Regions from separate parts of the Shewanella sp. 3_MG-2023 genome, predicted to be linked through region 2. Evidence: predicted binding sites of a transcription regulator. Region 2 holds the regulator's gene; the other holds the start of a gene.

Region 1 (11,099 bases), on a different contig from region 2:
CTAAATAGTCGTTATGAGTTAAAGTGCCAGTCGCCTTTAATGATAAGTACACATCGTCGTTAACCCGTTCTATACCAATACTCAATCCATGTGTTTTTACAGATGACATAATAAACCCCTTAGTTTATTGTGGGTATAATTAAATTTAGCAGCTTTTAAGCATAATTAAAGCTTTTGTTAGCTTTTAATGAGCACCTGATTGATAGAGGTTTATTTTAAGAACTGACTTTAACACTTGTAAAAATCTAGCAGCTGTAACAATAAAATCTGTGATTGTTGTTAAGGGTTATATCATTTTTAAGGCAAGTTAGAAATATAGAAGAACTTCGGGTTACTCATTGAAAAGTATTGTCTTTTTATATAATCAACCCCACTCATTGAGGCTGTGGCCGCCTCGTAAGCTATAATTAAGTTATTTGTCTAGCTTAACAATATGGGTTCTTTCTTGTTCACACTCATAAGACCCCATTTCAAACTCACGGCAAATCCACGGTCTATTTTCATAAATAGTACACATTAACGTTTCTCTATCTACTGCAGCGCACCATCCATCATCTAATCGTTTCATGGTTTGGCTACCCCAGCTGTCTTCACTGATGTATTGCTCTGGTACACCGGTGTCAGAAATAATCATCACTTCAAGTTTGCAGCAGCATGCTTGGCAACTTGAACAGGTGATTTCTGGATCAACAATGGTCGTGATATCAATAGTCATAATTTACAGCTTATAAGTAATGGCAAGTTTGAAGTGGCTTTTGAGGTTATGTTTTACGTTTTGGTAAAGCATAGAGTGTTAAACCTAAATATACAGCGGATAATAGCTTAACGAAGTGTTATTCACTATCGCAATTGTCATTTAAAGACTCAATTTAGTGATGTTTTATCATTGACAAGCCAAGGTGATGAAACATCCATCAGCTATTGAACGAATTGACCTCAGCTTCAGTAAGGTAACGCCATTGATTACTGGAAGTATTTAATTTTATCTCACCTATTTGCTCACGATGAAGCTGGGTTACTTTATTGCCCACAGCAAAAAACATACGTTTAACTTGATGGTAGCGACCTTCAGTAATACTTAGTAGCACCTGGCTTTCGTTTACTGTTGTGATTTTAGCTGGCAATGTCGGTTTGGTTTCACCGTCCAGTAAAATCCCCTGCTCTAACTGTTTAATCGCTTGAGTTGATAGCGATTTAGCTAAATGTACCCGGTATAGTTTCGCGCAGCTCATTTCAGGGCGAGTAATATTAAAAGACCATCTGCCATCATCAGTAATGAGCACTAAGCCCGTTGTATCTGCATCAAGCCTGCCAACAATATGTAATTCGTCTTTATTATCGATATCAATATCGTTAAACAATGAAGGATAATGTCCATCGACATTTGAACAAATCTTGTCTGCCGATTTATGCAAAAGTAGATATCGAAATGGCCTTGGAGTTAACGTCTGACTATTTAACTGTATGAGGTTATTCTCATGGACTTGGTGTTTTACATCCTTGATAACCCCATGATTGACACAAACTTGCCCTGCTTCAATTGCGGTTATCACCTGAGTTTTAGTCAGTGCAGTACTTCTTAATACAAATTTATCTAAACGCATAAGGTCCTAATACAATTGCCAATAATCGCTTCAAATAACTCGTTTAATTCCAGCTTTGTTCAATTGCGGTCGATAACGCAGAAGAGTAACTTGATAAAATTGCAGTGTGGCCAGCGGTAAACATGGCAAAAGAAGCATCTATAGGTTCTACAATACCTGTGCTCGTTACATCAACATTTAAAGTTGGAAACAACATCGTTTTAGATTTGATTACGATATCTTGTGCTTCCGTTAGTGAATACTCATCATTAGAGAATGCGGCATTAGACAAAATCGATAGCTCTGAATCTGAAACTTCTTCTATACTTGTGGCATTGTCTAAGGCAAGTACTGAATCTTCACTTGAGTCTGCTAAGTTTGCGATTTTATAATCTTCAGGCTCAGACCATGTGTAGCTATAACCACTATCAAAATCATAAATTCGACTATTTTCAAACTCGATTTTTGCTATCGCACCATCAGCAGGCAAATGAAAAATTACTCGGCTAGCATTGGTACTTTTGGCATAACTATTTTTTAATAACACATCATTAAACGTGTATTCTACTCTTAGTTCAAGGGCACTTTCGTCATTGTAATTGCTGACACAATGAATGCTTATGTTGTCGGTAGCATTACATAAACGTTTAACCGTGGTCTCTGATAAACCTAGTTGTTGAGCATTACTGCTAAAGTTTTTATCTATTTTTGAGTCTTCATCATCGTCTCCGGGATGTAAAATACCGTCGATGAGATCACAACCGCCAAGGTTCAAACACAACACGCTAAAAGCAACGAGCTTAATTTTTGAATCCATTTAACTACTACTCCAATATCTAATATCACCTCATTTTGACACGATAGCATTGTTTTTATAGGTTAAATAGTAAAACCTTAGCTTCATCATGCTTGCTTTCAAAGCTTTAAAATTAAGTCAACATTCATGGTTATTTCAGCTCCAACATCATTAACGTTTAATTCCTATGGTCTAAATATCAACCAGCTCATTAAACACAGCCTATATATGTAGGATTCAATCCTTCATATGGCATTCAGCACAGCGTTAATGATTGATTATGATGTATTTAAACAAATCATCGTAAAAACTTAAAACAGTAGTTATCGGCCTAATTTTAGGTGATTTTAAACATATTTTACGAATTAAAAATTTAGGGTAATAGAATGAAAAAGACATTGGTTGCAGCATTACTTATTTCACTATCTGCAGGTGTTTCTGCAGAGACATTGAACGAAGCAGCCCATCATAAATTAGACTCAGCAATGGAGCAGTTAATAACATTAGATGAGCAAACTGATATTCTTATCACTGTTGATAAAAATGCTAATTTTGAACGCGTTACCTATCAAGGATTTGTCAAAGACGTTTATAGCGAAATTTATACCACAAGCCACAAAGCTAAACAGCTTGGGCTTGAAAAAGTGAACAAATTCTATGTTTATAATGAATCTAATATAGATAAGTTAAGTGATAAAATTGCCGTAAAAATTGATCAAGATAAACCAAAGGCATTCTCAGTTGATTTGTACCGAAACTATCGCAATGACTCTGGTAAATTTAGCTATATCGCTCGTATTATTGAATACAAATAGACTTTTTATTTACCGGTGACTTTTTATTAAAATTAGGCAGGCTGTTGAATATCAGTCTGCTATATCCTTAGCTATTTCAATAGCTCTTGCTTGCACATTCCATTTCGCCTCTAGCTTAATAACCTGTTCAGATAACGCTGTTAACTGCCCTTGTTGTTCTTGCTTTGGCTGGATTTTATTTTGCATTAAAACAACTTTTTGTTGATTGCTCCACCAGCAAACCAGCATGAACTCAACTTTTGCTTCTACGTTTGTATCTTCTTGGGCACTAGCTTGTGACTTAAGTGAGCAACTAAGCCTTAAAAGCTGGCAATCAATCAACCCCTTTGATGAGTAGTTGTCAAAGTAAAGTTGCTGCAGTTGCGCCATTTGCGCTAAATCAGCCACATAATGACTAATGCTGATAATCTCTGAGTTGAGGTGAGCCACAACTAAGTTTGACGATGTTGGCAACATTTCAAAATACTTAACCTGGCAGGTTTGGTAGGTTTTACCCTGATGATTAGTGGTAAATATTTGATCGTGCGTAGTTTGCATGAAGGCAGTAACATCTTCAACTGACTGCCAAAACCCGAAAACCACGGCGGTATTTATGTTTTTATCATGCAACGGTGCAGCATAATTTTGCAAAGGTAGTTTATTTAAATCAGCGCGCCAGCCACCCGCTTGTGCTAAAAATCCGCTACAATTTTCTAATTGCTGCCAAGCACATTGGCTTGCTGTAAAAGCGGCAACATTATCATCATCTACAGTGCAGCTAATTAGTTTTAAAATTGTCATTACCCATCCTTATGCATTGAATTTAATCAGTTACATTATTTTGCTAATCGCTTTGCATAGCGATTAGCTAACAGTGCACAATAAAAAATCTGTATTGGGTGATACAGCATGATGGGTAACAAAATCATTCCCAATGCGGGATCAGATCCAAAAATAACCTGCGCCATCGGTACTCCAGCTGCCAAGGTTTTTTTAGTGCCGCAAAACACCGCGGCGATTTCATCTTCCTTATTAAATTGACATCGCTTAGCGCCCCATTGGATCCCATGCACCATCAACAACAGCACTAGGGTACAAATGGCAATACAATACAGCAGTAACCAAGCTGAAAATTCACTCCAAATACCATTAATAACCGAATCACAAAAGGCATTGTAAACAATCAAGATGATGACGATTTTGTCTACTTTGTTTATCACGGATTTATGTTTCTCTATAAAGCGCAGTAATAACGGCCTTAAAAGCTGGCCAACAATCATTGGAATTAATAATAGTTTGGCGATAGAAAACACCGAATCCATCAGGTTTAATTCAGCGCCATCGAGATTCATAAACAGCTGAATAAATAATGGCGTTATAAAAACGCCTATAATACTTGAAAGCGATGCATTGAAAATTGCCGCAGGTATGTTGCCTTTGGCTACGCTTGTCATTGCTACTGAAGAAGATATGGTACTTGGCAATACGAATAAATAGCAAAAACCAAACGCTAGCGCTGCAGGCATAAAGGCTAAAAGTGAATCCCCAAAAAGTAGCCACAGGATCGGGTAAGCAATAAAAGTGGCCGATTGAATATAAAGGTGTAGTCGCCAGTTAGTAACGCCCGCTTTTATTGCCTTAGGTGACAGGTTAAGCCCATGTAAAAAAAACACCATGGCAATACCAATAGCCGTTACTTGATCAAGCTGTAATATCCCGCCAGACTTGCCCACATCAGCTGACACCATAGCCAATGCAATCGCTGCAACCATAGCGACTAAAAACCATTCTTGTTTTAATTTACTCATTATATTCATATCAAAAAATTTAACCTTAACAACTTAAAAACGTAAACTTATTAAAAAATCTCTTTACTGCAATGATTCTTAGGTTGAATTTTTTTCACGACTTTTTGATGTGCCGAATAAAAAGCGAACCTAGGGGCTCAAACACTGTTAGCAAGCATGACCAACAGCAATTTAATTTAACAGCCAATATATAAACTTACGACCATTAAAATTGCACTTTTATAAACTATTTCCTCGTTGAGGCGTATAACTATGCATCTTCTTTCTAACAGGATTCACCTATGTTTGGCATATTCAAACGAGATCCCATTAAAAACTTACGCAAGCAATATGATTTAACGCAAGAACAAGCCATGCAGGCACAAAGAAAGGGGGATATAAAAAGTTATGCTAGCCTTTCCTCTGCAGCAGAGAGTATTTGGCAACAGATTGAATTAGCACAACGACAAGCTAGTAAGTAGCTTTAAAACTCCAAATAGTTTAAATAGACAGAAGCTATGCATCATCATCTAAAGTCATGGCCTCTTTTATTTCATCACTATCAAAGCCTTTTCGAGATAAGTAAGCATAGGCTTTGGACTTTTCTTTATAGTCGGATAAGTCATAACGCTTTTTAGCCAGCTGACTTTTACAACTGAGATAAAAGTCTAACTCTTCTGTTAGGCTTAGTTGGTATATCAGCTCTTCGAAATCACTGACATCAAGAAGCCGCTGTTTTAATTCTTGCAAGATCAGCGTTTTGCCTTTGCCTTTATTATACAACTTGATAATTTCAGACTTCAGGTCAGCCTTGTCTGCTTTTATGGCTAATTTACTGCGCAGGGTGTCAACTTGAGGGTGTTGTGATAGTGCGTAATCAATTTCAGCGCGAGAAAACCCTTTGGTGGTCATCTGTGAATAAACTTTTTCTTTATTAGTGCCATGAAAGTGTTCAAATTTGTTTTGCAATCGCGCTGTCGCCATCTCAAATGAATCGACATTTTGCTCATGCATGACTTGTTCAATTGCGGTATCAATTTCAGCAACTGATACGCCTCTTAATTGTAATTTACGTTTGATAGCGCCTTTAGCCGTCTCATGACTAAAGGCCAGTTCGCAATAGCGAACGGCAAAATCAAAATCATTTTTCAAATAGCCACTTTCAATGAGTCTAGCGAGAACAGTGTCAATCCATTGCTGGTTATCGGTTTTACGCTCAAGCTTGGTGCGAATTTCATTGATAGTAAAATCTTGCTGACCAAGGTGCCAATAGGCACTGTTGAAAACATTCTCGATTGTTTTGGCTTGACGAAGTGGCTTACTTTGCATAAAAAATTTTAATTGATTAGAAATGACAAAGGCAGTTTAGCAGACCACTACTCTGTTCAGAACTAGAAGTTCTTGCCACGGTAAAATGTCTGCTTTATTCGTGGTAAATATTAATCGCTTTATGAATATTAACTATGCCCGTACATCTTAATTGTGACCGTACATCTTAATTATTTGCGTAGTGGACACAATCATTCTTTTTAGCCGTTTGTTGCAGCAGTTGTTTTAACTCTGTTTTTCCACCGCTTTTAGTATCATTGATTTGTTGTTCAATGGTTTGTGTTTGCATGACAATTTTTTCAATCGCTGTTTGTCTTGCGCCCTCTTCTGACTGGCCTGATAACACGAGTTGTTCAACAAGATCTGAATAGCGTTCGTAGACTACTCCTTTATAATAATCGGCCTGTGAAGTCATCGGAGTGTGGGCATATACAATTGAGCAGCTTAAAGCACTATTGATTTGCGTGAATGAATCCTGAATTTGAATGACAACGGGCTTTTGAGTCGATGGGCTAGCGATCGCGCCAAAAGATAATATTGCTAACATTGAAATGATAAATACTTTTTTCATTATGTTTACTCCCGTTGATGAACAACTGATTTCTGGCTGATTAAGCACTTTGCACTTGAACTCATCGTCAGTATTAGCGCTTTATAAAATTCTGATACTGAATTCTGATACTGAATTCTGATACTGATAATAAGCTTTAAACTTGCCTCTATTTTACCTACGTAAGCTAAACGTAAGCTGAACAAACAATTAACTTTTAACGTTTTTCCTTAAAGAATGCTTATTAGGTTATTTTCGGCTAATGGTTCGACAGCAGCTCGATAATAGTCGCCACTCAATCTTAAACACTCACGCTTACCTTGCTCATAATTTAGTACTTAGCAATGCTGTTTAGTTCAGCTCACTCAGCAAAGCATTCCCTCAATGCCCCATAACAGATTAAATAACCAACAATTCGCACGCTTATTCGACAACCTTACGGAATTTATTGCCAATTTTACGGGGACAGCTATAATACTGTATAAACACACAGTACTGTTGGGTGTCGATTGTTATGAAGGTTATTCCTATTTTTGCTTGTGCCGGTATTACTGGTTTTGAAAGTCCTGCTGCTGAATATCGGCAACTGCCATTAAGTTTAGATGAGCTATTGATTGAACATCCCAGTGCCACTTTTATTGGCCAAGCTAGCGGCGACTCTATGGAGAAAATCGGCATTTTTGATAAGGATATTCTCATTGTGGATCGCCATGTCAGTGTCGAAAACCATGATGTGATAGTGGCAAACTATAACGGCAACTTTGTCTGTAAGCTCATTGATATCAAGCGGCGATTATTATTATCGGCAAATGATCTTCACCAGAGTGTCACGATACAAGAGTATGACAACTTCAGTGTTGAAGGCGTGGTGATCCGTTCAATCCGTTGTCATCGCCAAAGCCCTATATTAGTTAATAACTAATGTTAGCTGATTAAACTAACGACTAACGGACAGTTAAATTATGTATGCACTCGTTGATGCCAACTCTTTTTATTGCAGCGCCGAGCAAGTGTTTCGCCCAGAGTGGCGTGGCCGTCCTATCGTGGTGCTGTCCAATAACGATGGTTGCATTGTGGCGGCTAACCGCCAGGCAAAAGCATTAGGAGTGGGTAAATTTGGTCCTTACTTTGAAGTGCGCGATTTTTGTGAAAAAGCAGGCGTGATTGCGCTTTCCTCCAATTATGAGCTTTATGCCTCTTTGTCTCACTCTATGATGGAAGTGATTGGCCGCTTTGCACCTGAGCAACATATTTACTCTATTGATGAGTCATTTCTGTCATTTAAACATTGTTACCCTGCGATCCCGTGTTTATTAAGCCATGCTGCTATGATCCGCCGCGCGGTATGGAAAGAAACCCGTTTACCTGTGTGTGTCGGTATTGCTGCCACCTTAACCCTTGCCAAAGTGGCCAATCATGCCGCTAAAAAGCTCCAGGGCTATAACGGGGTATGTTATATCCAATCCATTGAGCAAAGAAATGCCATTTTAGCGACAATGAAAGTCACCGATGTGTGGGGGATCGGTTCGCGGATCGGTAACAAATTACATGCCATGGGGATCACCACCGCACTGGATCTGGCTAAATTACAACCAGGCATTGCTCGTAGCCAATTTAGTATTGAAATCGAGCGTACAGTCAGAGAGCTCAATGGCGAGGCTTGTAAAGGCTGGGATAGCGCCAGAGCAGATAAACAGCAGATCTTTTCAACTCGTAGTGTCGGTGAACGTATTAGCGATATAGACTCATTATTACAGGCGCTCAGTAAGCATGCTGGTATCGCGGCAGCCAAAGCCAGAAAGCAAGGCTCTGTGGCTAGCACCATACTGATCTTTGCCAGTAACTCCCCTTATGATGAACAGCCTAATGGCTTTAAATATCATTACCGCTGTGCATATCCAACTAATGACAACCGTGAAATCATCAGTTACGCAGCAGAAATTGCCCGTAAGCTTTATAACCCCAATACTCGCTACTATAAAATCGGGATTGGATTGTTAGATTTATCACCGGTCAAACATTTGCAAACAGACTTGTTTGCCCCAGTAAAAGATCCTGCCTTGATGCAGGTTTTTGATAAGTTAAATCAACGCTACGGTAATGATGCAATATTTGTCGCCGCCCAAGGTATTGGAGGTAAATGGCATATGCGCCGTGAGCTATTAACCCCGCAATACACCAGCTGTTGGCAAGATATTCCGCAAATCCACTGTGGCTAAATTGGTGATAAATTGATTTGCGTGTGCTGGTTTTTATTCTGACTTGGTTCAGGTTTAGTTGTGGCTTTAAATTAGCGTAAAATGGATAACTAATATCAAACCCAAACAGTACATTAATCGATCTTAAGCTCAACAAAAATACAACTTAGTCAACTCTAGCTGTTCAAAAAACACTCTCCAGTTCACAGTTTTATATCTAATCACATGAGCGAGGCTATTATGCGATTTTAGCCATTGTGTTATTGCTGAAAAAAACGACAATACGCATCCTTAATTTTCTTGGATTGTGCTTGCCTGTGTTAGATTTTTCCGCATTTGATTTTCAGTTTATTGCCGAGCCCCTATTTTACTTTCAGCTTATTGGCTTTGTCTCAATGGCCATTGGCTGGTGGGCAAATAGCCAACAACAAGACTGCAAATTTATTCATGGCAATATGATAGCGTCAGTACTTACCGCAATCCATTTAGGCTTATTAGGCAGCTTTCTCGGCATGGCCAACCAACTAGTTAATGTTATTCGCTTTCGTTTATGTCAAAGTTTGAATAGCAATAACCAGCAAAATCTTGCATCGACTGCCTGGTTAACATCGCCTTTAGCCATGTCACTCAGCTTTAGTATTATTGCCATGACGCAGGGTTTTCTATGGGCTGAGCATTGGAGTGAATGGTGTGCGGTTATCGCTGCAGTCGTAATGAGCTTTAGTTTATTCTTCTTAGCGGGCAGTCAACTAAGGTTAGCTATGGTTGCCAGTAATGGATTAAACCTGATGCTTTCAATATATTTGATGTCATGGTCAGGAATACTCTACCAAGTAATGACAATAGCAATATTGGCACTAGGGCTTATGCGCGAATTTAGCGACTACTATAACGACCAGCTCAACCAAAACTTTGAGCAAAATAGTGCCCTTGAAAGCTGTAATGAAACACAAGTGGCACTGTCTAAAGGTTAAAGTAATTAGCTTGAATCAATTCAGTTAGGATGAGTAAACCCTGTGGTAATAAGCAATTAAGAGCGAGTCATATTACTCACTCTGCTAATGCTAATACCAATGACTCGCAACGAAAGCACATTCACTAGAACGCATTCACTAAAGCGCATTAAGGTACGACTTTAACGCTTTAAGCCTAACAGTCGCCGCGCCAATGATATCCATAAAGCCCAATGCTGGATGGGGTTTCTCAGCAGAAATCCAAGCTGAGCCGGTTGCCCCAATCGGTAATGAATAACCTTCAGGTTCTTCAAACTCAATAACGACTGTACGACCATGAGAGCCGCCATTGTTACCCACATGCTGGCGCACATGTTGACTGCCACTCATGGGGTTAATCATGGCTTCGCCCGTACCTGAAGTAATGCTGTGCACTCTGCCTCTAAAGATTTCTCCCGGATAAGCATCCACATAGAACTCGGCAAACTGCCCAGGTTTTATATAGCGATATGATTGATCGGCAATGCGCATTTCTAAAAATTTCTTACTGGTATCAAACAAGTGCATATTACCCAAGCGGGTGCCTTCAGTTACATTGGTAATGGCAAGCTGCCCATCATATTGAGCCCGTATTTCACGACGTGAATCTGTCCATTTAGCCGATTCAATATCAGCCTCAATAGCTTGCATTTGCGCTGTTTGCGCGCCCAACTGGGCAATATTGGCAGCCACTTGGGCACGATTGGCATCAATCTGCGCTTGTAAATTATCGCGGTCCACCTGACTTGCATGCTCTTTTAAGGCCGTTAGACGCGCTAAATTACGCTCATCATTATTGATACTGACATTTAAAGCGTTAATTTGTTGGATTGCGGCAGCGTGCTGCGCTTGTACTGCATTTTTACTGGCTTCAAGGGCTTTGATTTGTTCCGTGCTATCCACTGATACTAAGGTGTAAATCAAGTCCCCTTTTTTAACGATTTGGTTATGAGTCACATAGACGTTTTCAACTTCCTGACCAATGAGTGGACTTAGCACTGCATGAGGCGCTTTAATGGTTGAGCTATCGGTTAAATCAGCGGGTGACCAAAAGCGATGGCCAGTAAACA
Region 2 (11,099 bases):
CTTTTAGAGTGCCTTTTTATGCCCCACAAGATGGGGTTGTCAGCCAAATGGACATTCGTGATGGCATGTATATCCAACCGGGTAATGCCTTAATAGAATTAGTCGACTTATCCACGGTTTGGGTCATTGCCGATGTGTTTGAAAATGAACAAAGCTGGCTAGAAAAAGGCCGTCCTGCAGAAGTCACTGCATCGGCCCAAGGCTTATTTGATCTTGAGTCTGACATTGATTATATCTATCCAGAACTCGACCCTGTCACTCGCGCCATGCGTGTCAGAGTAAAATTAGCCAATCCAAATGCAAGCCTACGACCAGGAACCTTAGTGGATGTGTCTTTATTTGGCGGCCCTAAACGCAACATTATTACTATTCCCACAGAAGCACTGATATTAACCGGCCGTGAAAATCGAGTAGTAGTTCAGCGTCACGATAGCGGATTTACTTCGGTACCTGTAAAAGTCGGCATCATTGCGCAAGGGAAAGCAGAGATCATTGAAGGCATCAATGAAGGCGACCATGTGGTGGTTTCAGGGCAGTTCCTGCTTGATTCAGAAGCCAGTATTCAAGGTAGCTTGTTACGTTTAAGCGGCGCAGATAAAGCGCCTGCAGCCCATAACCACTAAGGAGCACTCTCATGCTAGAGAAAATAATCAGTGCTTCGATAAAGCAACGTGCGATGGTGTTATTACTCACCTTAGTGGTTGCAGTGATCGGTTATCAAGCCATGCGCACCACCCCATTGGATGCCCTGCCGGACTTATCTGATGTGCAAGTGATTGTTAAGACCTCATATCCAGGTCAAGCACCGCAGTTAGTCGAAGATCAAATTACTTATCCATTATCCACAGCGATGCTGGCTGTACCTGGGGCGAAAACCGTACGTGGGTTTTCGATGTTTGGCGACTCATTCGTCTATATCATTTTCGAAGATAATACCGATATCTACTGGGCACGTTCACGGGTTTTAGAATACCTATCACAAACCCAAGATCAGCTCCCAGAGGGCGTTAGCCCCACTTTAGGGCCTGATGCTTCTGGTGTCGGTTGGGTATTTCAATACGCCTTAGTCGATAGACAAGGTAATCACGATTTAGCCCAGCTGCGTTCATTGCAAGACTGGTTTTTAAAACTGGAATTACAAAGTGTCGAAGGCGTATCTGAAATTGCTACGATTGGCGGCATGGAGCAATCTTATCAAATCGTGGTCGACCCACATAAACTCGCCCTTTATCAAATCGATTTGATGACGGTTAAAAATGCGCTAGCAAGCTCTAATAGCTCTGTCGGTGGCTCGGTTATTGAAATGGCCGAAGCCGAGTACATGATTACTTCATCGGGTTATCGACAAAACATTGAAGATTTTGCCGAAATTCCTTTAGGGGTGTTATCTGATGCTGGCACACCAGTATTAATGAAAGATGTGGCGCAGCTGCGAACAGGCCCTGCAGCGCGTCGTGGTATTGCTGAACTTGATGGTAAAGGTGAAGTCGTTGGCGGCATTGTGGTTATGCGCTATGGCGAGAATGCCCTTGAAACCATTAATAATGTTAAACAAAAGATTAAGCAAATTGAAAGCGGTTTACCTGAAGGGGTTGAATTAGTTATCACTTACGATCGCTCAGAACTTATCCTCAATTCTGTGGATAATCTGATGCACAAAGTGATGGAAGAGATGCTGGTCGTTGGCCTAGTTTGCTTACTATTTCTATTACATGCTCGCTCAACACTGGTTGCCATAATCACCCTGCCATTATCTATATTAAGCAGTTTCATTATCATGCATTTTATGGGGGTTAATGCCAACATCATGAGCTTAGGAGGTATTGCCATTGCCATAGGCGCCGTTGTCGATGCCGCCATTGTCATGGTAGAAAACGCCCATAAACATTTAGAGCGATATCGGGCTGAGCACGGTAAACCACCCGAAGGTGAAGCCCACTGGCAACTAATTAAAGAGGCCTCTGTTGAAGTAGGGCCTGCGCTATTCTTTAGCCTGCTAATCATCACCTTAAGCTTTATTCCTGTATTTGCACTGGAAGCTCAAGAAGGCCGTTTATTCCACCCACTGGCGTTTACTAAAACCTTTGCTATGGCGTCTTCTGCAATACTGGCCATCACCTTGATCCCAGTATTAATGGGTTATTTTGTGCGCGGTAATATCCCTGATGAACGCAAAAACCCCATCAGTCGATTTTTGATTGCCATATACCAGCCATTACTCAAACTGGTATTAAAATTTCCTAAATTCACCATCTTATTAGCGCTGGTCATTTTAGCCAGTGCTTACTATCCGATGACAAAGATGGGCTCTGAGTTTATGCCAGAACTCGCTGAAGGTGATTTACTTTATATGCCTACAACCCTGCCAAGTGTCAGTGCAGGTAAAGCCGCTGAAATTTTACAGCAAACCGATAGATTGATTAAAACGGTACCAGAGGTCAAAAGAGTATTTGGTAAAGTGGGCCGCGCGATGACCGCTACCGATCCTGCACCATTAACCATGCTTGAAACCACCATCATGCTTAAACCACATGCTCAATGGCGTGAAGGCGTGACCTTAGAATCTATTATTGCTGAATTACAGAGAACGGTGAAAGTGCCCGGCATGACTAACGCATGGGTGCAGCCGATAAAAACCCGTATCGATATGCTGTCCACCGGGGTTAGAACACCTGTCGGCATTAAAATATCGGGTTCAGATGTGGCCGAACTGGAAAAAATTGGCGCTGAAATCGAAGCGGTAATGAGCCAAGTGCCAGGCACAACATCAGCATTTGCGCAGCGAAGTAGTGGTGGACGTTATATCGATATTGAGCCGAAACTAAAAAATGCAGCTCGATATGGTATGACCCTAAGTGACATCCAAGATGTGGTGCAAATCGCCATCGGCGGTATGAATATAGGGGAATCAATTCAAGGTCAAGAACGTTACCCAATTAACATTCGTTATCCACGAGAGTTACGTGACAGCATCGAAAAACTCAGAGATTTACCGGTATTAACCAAAACCGGTAAATATCTGCCATTAAGCGTTTTAGCCGACATCACCATCAGTGATGGACCGCCCATGCTTGCCAGTGAAAATGGCCGTTTAATCTCATGGGTGTTTGTCGATATTAAAGATATTTCTATCGGCGAATATATCGAGCAAGCGCAAATAGCCTTAGGCCAGCAAATCACTTTGCCAGCACGTTATAGCTACAGCTTTGCGGGTCAATATGAATATATGCAGCGTGTTGAAGCCAAGATGGAGTTAGTCATTCCACTAATGCTGGCAGTTATTTTTATATTACTGATGCTGACCTTTAACTCGTTTGCTCAAGCTTCAGTAATTATGCTGAGTTTACCCTTTGCCTTAGTAGGCAGTGCCTGGTTTTTATATTTGCTGAACTTCAACTTTTCGGTTGCGGTATCTGTGGGGATGATTGCCCTTGCGGGTGTCGCCGCTGAATTTGGCGTGGTGATGCAGGTGTATCTCAACAACAGTATAAAAGACCGAAAACATCATGACACTCTCAATAGCAAAGATGATTTACGCCAAGCATTGATTGAAGGTGCTGTAATGCGGATTCGCCCCAAAGCGATGACAGTTGCGACCATATTTTTTGGCTTACTGCCGATAATGTGGGGCACAGGAACCGGTAACGAAGTGATGCAGAAAATTGCCGCACCTATGGTTGGTGGCATGGTCACTGCGCCGCTGCTATCGCTGTTTGTTATTCCAGCCATTTATTTACTAATCTATGGTCGTAAACTCAGTAACTAGGTTTACAAAGTCACTCATAAACACTAAAAAAGGCGCTTAAGGCGCCTTTTTATCTATAAAGCCACAAGCTGAATATAAGCTTGTTAGCTTGGTTCACTGAGTACGCCTTGCTTTTCTCGTGCCAGTTGCATCATCCTTAAAAGACCCCAAACCATAATACAACCTCCGACTCCAACCATAGCAAACAGCAGTATTGGATTCGCCAGCATCGGATAAGCAGCAGTATCAAAACCTGCAAACAAGCCATATAAACCCGCCGCCATTAATAACGTGCCAGGAAAATCAATGACTGCCACCATGGTCATTTTCTTTTGAATTACCGCGAGTTTTTCGTCCTTTGTGAGTGTCATAAGTCTTCCTTGATTAGATTTACAGTTTAACTTTCAAGCAATTATTCTACTTCAGACGCTACCTCGGTCAATGCAATAATTGAAAAAGTGCCGCCTTGGGGATCATCAATCACCGCAAAACGACCCACATCCGGAATATCCGTAGGCGGGACACAAATTCGCCCGCCTAGAGCTTCGGCATCTTGAGCCATAGCATCACAATCTTGCACACTAAAATACAGCATCCAATGGGGCGGGGTATCACCCCACTCGGACGTCATTTGCATCATACCGCCAATGGCTTGCTTATCCACCAGCCATTGCACGTAATCAGCTATGCCCATTGAAGACATATCAAGGCTGTTAGTCTCAAAGCCAAGCGCTTGGGTATAAAAATCGGTTGATGTGGCCAGATCGCGGCACATATATTCAACCCAGCACAAAGTATTGGGCTCAAATGAGCGCTTAATGCCGATATGGTTAATGGCCTGCCAGATTGAAAATCGTGCGCCATCAGGATCTTGGCACACAGCTATAATCCCTGAATCACCAACAGAGTGAGGGCCTGCAATAATTTGTCCACCCGCAAGCCTAATGGCTTTAATTGTCGCCTCAACATCATCAACGGCAAAATAAAGCTGCCAATGGGTTGGCAAACTCTCCATCTCTTTGGGCATTTGATACATAGCCGCAATGTCATCACCCGCTAACTGCAACATAGTGTAATGACCCTCAGGCATGGGCATATCATCAGCCTGCCACTGAAATAGGCTTTGGTAGAATGCTTTCGCGGCATACCAATCATGACTGGCAAGTTCGACCCAACAAGGTTGCCCTTGTTTATAGTGTGACACCTTCATACACCTCACCCTGCTGTTGATAATGACTTATAAGAATAAAGGTTTAAGCTGAACCTAAATGACAACACTCTTTAAGTTAAGACACTTTTAAAGCTAAAGTCGAGTTGGCAATAATGGTTGGTTATTCGTATAAAAAATGACATTTAAATAATAAATACAACTTAAAATCATAGCCTTATATAGACAACAATATCAGCAAGCCATGGCTAGTCACTATCGGTCACAAGTCGTAAATTACACACACCTTTAGTCAAAATGCTAACAGTCACATCCTTACTTGCTAGAAAACGCCCATAAAAAAGCCCTTTTCAAAGGGCTTTTTGGAGGTCATTTCGGTGTTTAAACACCACTTTATCTAGCTAAAGTATTATTTATAAACTGGCAGTAACTCAGCCATCGCCAACAAATGACATGCGCCGGTGATGACACCGAATGCAATAATCACCACAATCAATGGCGTACCACCTGGGACTCTAAAGCTCTTCTCATCAGGGAACATTTTGCGCGATTTGTATGCCATCATGGCTGGCACTATCGCCGCCCAAATGGTCGCCGCTAATGCCGCAAAGCCAATGGCAATCAAGAAACCATTAGGGAATAACAAACCTAATACTGTCGGCGGGATAAAGGTGATCGCAGCTGTTTTAATGCGGCCATTATTGCTTTCTTCAAAGCCAAATAAGTCAGCTAGATAATCAAACAAGCCTAAGGTCACCCCTAAGAATGATGACGCCACAGCAAGATTAGCAAACAAGGTCAACATGGTATTAAGCCATTTACTCGCCATCACATCTGACAGAGCGCCCACTAACACACCCATATTGCCGCCCTGGGCAATAATGTCGCTGAACTGACTACGGGGAATGTTGCCCATGGTTGCCACTAACCAACAGCTGTAAATAACTAAGGCGATAAACGTACCAATAAAGATGGCTTTTAAAATCACTTTAGGTTGTTTGCCGTAATACTTAACTAGGCTTGGCACATTGCCGTGGTAACCAAAACTGGCCAGCCCAAAAGGTAGCGCCGCTAAAATATAAGGCGAGAAACTCGCCTCACCATCTGGCATTAATAATTTTGCGCTATCAATATCAATCAGCAGATTTCCGATGGCGAGAAAAAAGGTAATTAACATCCCGCCAATCATAATGGTGGTAATGCGATCAACCGCTTTGGTACTGATGATCACCACTGCAGCAAGTACGACGGCAAACACTAACCCTGCGATCGGTTGAGGTAAGTTAATCCCCATCCCCGCAAGGGTGTGATTAACAATCGAGCCACCACCACTGATGTAAGCATAGGTCAGGATGTACAACACGAAAGCAATAGATAACCCGTTAATAATCCGCCAAAACTGGCCTAAGGTTACCTTAGTTAAGGTGTCAAAACTGTCACCGGGTTTAAAATGCAAATTGGTTTCAAGTAGCATCAGACCTGACACCAGCATACAAAACCAAATACCAATTAACATGACTAATGAATAGCCAAACCACATGCCTGCACTGACCACAGGCAAAGAAAACATACCAGCACCGACTGTGGTACCGGCGATGATCATAGCACCGCCCAATAAGGATTTATTTTGCGGTTGAGATTGTGTCGAACTCATAAAATTAGTTATTACCCATGTTCCATTGTGACACTATCAACAATGGTTTTTCGAACAGATAAACGCAGCATACCATTGGCATGATCACGTATTCGGATGACTTCAAATTGATTATCGTTAGCGGATAAATACCCTAATTCTTTTAATTTCACACTCAAATTATTGTAGAGCTTTTTATCATAAAACTCAGGCGCAGTAATTCCATGTAAAGCACCTAAACGCTGAGCCAATAAATGGCTGGCGCTTTCTAAATCAGAACGCTCAATTTCTGGTTTGTAAGCCAGTAAATTAAAGATAATCGCGTAACGCTGTAGGGTCTCACTGACCGTGGCGGACAATAACATTAACTGAGTGACATTACTTTGATTGACTTCAAAGTGATCGCTACCGGAAATTAGCTTTTGTTCAACAAACAAATCAAGCACTTGATCCACATAGGCACTTAAATCTTCAATGCCCATAAACAGCTCAGCTTTCAATAATGGGTAAAAATCATTAACAATTTGCTGGATTTTTTCTCGGCTAAATTCTTCATATTGCACCAAGCAACTGGCGATTAATGAAGGCACTGCCATTAGATGAATTATGTTATTGCGATAATAGCTCATCGCAATCACTGAGCTATCTTCAATTGCGATAATTTCGCCGATGGCATCTGTGGTTGAGGTAAATTTATTCAGCGACAAACATTGCTCAACTAGGTCATGAGCTGAGCCCTCAGCCACCGACGCATACTCAGTATAAGGAACATCCTTTAAGATTTTCAGGTAGAGGTCTAGCTGGGTTTCAAGCTCACTGCGCTGCAGGGCGTTTTGCTCTGAAGCCAGCAGCGCCATACTTGCTAATGTCACCGAACTCGCTGCGGCGGCGCCATTGATGTTAGTCATCACTTTATTGGCCAATACATTTACTGCTGGCGTTAACCATGATGGCTTTTGATCCGGATCTTGAGCAATTTCTTCACGCCAATTTGGCGATTGTTGATTTAAAAATTGCTGCACATTGATTGGCTCGCCAAAGTTAACGTAACCTTGGCCAAAGTTGCCTAATTTACGCAGCGCACCAAAGACCTGCCACACTGATTCTTTTTGCTTTTTCTTACCGCTTAACTCTTTATGATAGGTGGACACTTCCATCACATGATCATAACCAAGATAAACTGGCACTAAGGTTACTGGGCGTTCAATGCCCCGCAGTACACAGTTAACTGTCATCGCTAACATGCCGGTCTTAGGCGCTAATAAACGACCGGTACGAGAACGACCACCTTCGGTGAAGTATTCAACCGAATAGCCTTTAGCAAATAACTGATCTAAATACTCACGAAACACTGCGGTATAAAGTTTATTACCGTTAAAGCTACGACGAATAAAGAAAGCACCACCACGGCGGAACATAGGGCCTGCTGGCCAAAAGTTTAAATTAATACCGGCGGCAATATGCGGCGGCACCATGCCTTGGTAATACAAAATATACGACAGCAGTAGGTAATCCATGTGGCTACGATGGCAAGGCACATAGACAATTTCATGACCATCATGATGCAGCTTACGCACTTTTTCAGCGCTTTTAATGCTAATACCGCTGTATAACTTATTCCACAACCAAGTAAGAAAGCGCTCAGCAATACGCACTAAGCTGTCTGAGTAATCCGCTGCAATTTCATCTAAATACTGAATAGCTTTTTCGCGGGCTTTGTCTTCAGGAATTTTTTTATTAAGCGCTTCTTCTTTTATCGCTTGAGCAATGGCATCAGACTTTAATAATGAGTTGAACATTGCCTGACGATTTGGCAGTTGTGGGCCTGTCATCACTTTACGTTGGCGTCTAAAGTGCACTCGCGCCACACGGATAAGTTTATGCGCAATACTGACATCAGTGCCGTGTTCATCAGCCATATAACGTAGCGACATAGCATTTGAGAATTGAATAAAGCTATGGCGACCTAAGAACAAAATCATCAACCATTTACGTAACCAGGTCGGGTTTTCACGCTCAAATACGGCTGCGGTCATGGTGTCATCTTCTTTACCAGGGATACGTCCCCAATACAGACTCACTGGCACCAATTGAATATCAAGTTGATCATTTTTTTTATGTAAGGCTAATAAGCTGGTGAAGTTATCAACAAATTTTTCGCCACTTAAACGCTTGCCAAATAGAGGCTTACGACCTTCAATACACACAATTCTAGGGGTATTTAAGCCATCAACGTCTAGTCGCTCATAAGGGCTCGGTAAGCCATATTTGGCGGTCACTTCATTTAATGCCGCAATATCACTGAGTGATTCTGTCTTCATCACATAGACCACTGGTTTATCTGGGTCTAAGTTCAGATCGGCAAAGGGATCTTCAGGCACAACAACCGTGTGCACCATCAGTTTTTGAATCCAACGTAATGATTTTGCTATGATTGAGTCAGGTTTTAACATGAGTGTTCGCATATTCAACATCAATTAATTGGCCATAGAATACCAGATAATGGTTCAGTTTCACTAACAAGGGTCTATACAGAGAATATTTGTTCAGTAAAAATAGCCATATCCGAATAACAACCAACCTATTTTCAATCAACACTACTGTATAAATATACTGTTTAAACAAACGATGTGAGAAATAGCCAATTTCATCGGTTTAAAAAGCTGACTTACCTTCATTAACTAAATAATTAAATTACAGATACTTAACCGTGCCCCCATATATAGCCAACAAGAATTAGATGATAATAGTTAAATTAATTTGGTTAATACTTGCGCGACCACCGATACTGTATATAATGACAGTCACTGTATAAAAAAACAGGAATCAATATGAGACCTTTAACGCCACGCCAAGCTGAAATATTAGAGCTAATTAAATGTAATATCGCCGAAACAGGTATGCCGCCAACTCGTGCAGAAATTGCAACTCGATTAGGCTTCAAAAGCGCCAATGCCGCTGAAGAACACTTAAAAGCACTGGCAAAAAAAGGCTGTATTGAAATTATTCCTGGTACCTCTCGCGGGATCCGCATGGTGCAGGTGGAGGAGGAAGTTGAAGCAGGCTTACCACTTATCGGCCAAGTTGCTGCAGGTGAACCTATCCTTGCTCAAGAGCATGTTGAACAGTATTTCCAAGTTGACCCAGAAATGTTTAAGCCCAATGCTAATTTCTTACTACGCGTTCGAGGCGACAGTATGAAAGACATTGGTATTTTAGAGGGCGACTTATTAGCAGTGCATAAAATGCAAACTGCCACCAATGGTCAAGTTGTAGTGGCACGTCTTGAAGACGATGTAACCGTGAAAAGATTTGAAAAGAAAGGCAATATTATTTATTTACATGCTGAAAATGCAGAATATGAGCCGATTAAAGTTGATTTAAGTTGCCAAAACCTAACGATTGAAGGGCTTGCTGTTGGCGTTATTCGTAATGGAGGTTGGTTATGAACACATTAATAGGCAATGCACCGCGTCACCCTGGATTATGGGTAGATATGGCATCTGATCCCTTACCCACTAAACAAGGGATTGAAACCAAGCGCACCCAAAACCAAGGCTTAACTGAATTGACTCAATTATGCAGTCAGTTAGCCATTTTAAGTCAGCAAGGCCGTTGGATTGTACTGATTAATCCGCCGCATATCGGTTATAAGCAAATTCTTGCTAATGCCAATGTTCGTATGGACAGAGTATTGTTAGTTCACACCAAAGATGAAGTCGAAACCCTGTGGGCGATGGAAAAAGCGCTCACTAACGGTACTTCAAGTGCAGTAATTACTTGGACACCACCATTAGATGCCCGCGACAATCGCCGCATTCAATTGGTTGCCAAAAATGCCTTAGCCCAAGGGCTTATCATTGAAGATGTAAATACTCACTTACCTGAAGGCGACCCATTAACGCAAACTTTAGCAGTACCGACTCGGGTAAACCTTACCTCGTTTCACTAGTAAAATATGACTAAAAAAGCCCTTCACTACGCTGAGGGGCTTTTTTTTGCACTTTTTTCAGCAAATTAGATGATAAAGTGATCTTGATCAATATTTAATCTCCAAGTAATGTAGTTAACAAGGTAGTAACAATTTATCGTACTGCCGAGAATAAATGTCAAAAAGATACAAACGCTATTAAAAGATTGAGCTGGTACCGTGCGGTATAGAAAGCCTTGAATGTAAAGCGTCAAATATAATTGATAAGTTCAGTATTAGGTACAAGTGTGGCACCGTAACGTAATAACATAATTGAGTTTTCAAGCTCAAAGCCACCGTGTACTTTGAAATGATCAAACTTTTTCGGGTATGAAAAGTTTGCATAGAGCAGAGTATTACTGTGTGGCTTTTCTTTGTAATTGCAATTCGCAATTAGCAGAGGAGTAGTCTTGTGAAGCGATTGTTGTACGGATTAATGGTGGCGTTGCTTGCAACCCCACTCACAGCGGCAGAGATGCCCTTAAACATGACTCAAGGTGTAACAGAGATCAGTGGCCAGGTTTACGACCTGCATATGATTATTTTGTATATCTGTTGCGCCATTGGTGTCGTGGTCTTTGGG

The links. The regulator LexA, encoded in region 2, represses DNA repair genes until DNA is damaged. The targets are predictions, from matches to a motif close to TACTGTATNNNNATACAGTA.
Region 1: a site for LexA is predicted at 7,315-7,334, ahead of Q4591_RS12680 (LexA family transcriptional regulator). Genes of this name have one in related genera too.

What each region holds. Positions count from the first base shown of each region.
Region 1 covers NZ_JAUOSH010000020.1:56,119-67,217, reverse strand. The annotation lists gene Q4591_RS12730 (STAS/SEC14 domain-containing protein) at 1-109, opposite strand, end outside; gene Q4591_RS12725 (YkgJ family cysteine cluster protein) at 413-715, opposite strand; gene Q4591_RS12720 (pseudouridine synthase) at 915-1,604, opposite strand; gene Q4591_RS12715 (hypothetical protein) at 1,648-2,400, opposite strand; gene Q4591_RS12710 (hypothetical protein) at 2,766-3,194, shown strand; gene Q4591_RS12705 (DUF4937 domain-containing protein) at 3,246-3,974, opposite strand; gene Q4591_RS12700 (bile acid:sodium symporter family protein) at 4,010-4,981, opposite strand; gene Q4591_RS12695 (DUF6435 family protein) at 5,263-5,442, shown strand; gene Q4591_RS12690 (RecX family transcriptional regulator) at 5,477-6,289, opposite strand; gene Q4591_RS12685 (hypothetical protein) at 6,456-6,860, opposite strand; gene Q4591_RS12680 (LexA family transcriptional regulator) at 7,354-7,761, shown strand; gene Q4591_RS12675 (Y-family DNA polymerase) at 7,802-9,058, shown strand; gene Q4591_RS12670 (YgjV family protein) at 9,355-10,011, shown strand; gene Q4591_RS12665 (HlyD family secretion protein) at 10,150-11,099, opposite strand, start outside.
Region 2 covers NZ_JAUOSH010000004.1:130,501-141,599, forward strand. The annotation lists gene Q4591_RS03760 (efflux RND transporter periplasmic adaptor subunit) at 1-623, shown strand, start outside; gene Q4591_RS03765 (efflux RND transporter permease subunit) at 635-3,766, shown strand; gene Q4591_RS03770 (hypothetical protein) at 3,850-4,116, opposite strand; gene Q4591_RS03775 (VOC family protein) at 4,158-4,955, opposite strand; gene mtr (tryptophan permease) at 5,323-6,567, opposite strand; gene plsB (glycerol-3-phosphate 1-O-acyltransferase PlsB) at 6,579-8,999, opposite strand; gene lexA (transcriptional repressor LexA) at 9,378-9,995, shown strand; gene Q4591_RS03795 (cell division inhibitor SulA) at 9,992-10,498, shown strand; gene coxB (cytochrome c oxidase subunit II) at 10,929-11,099, shown strand, end outside.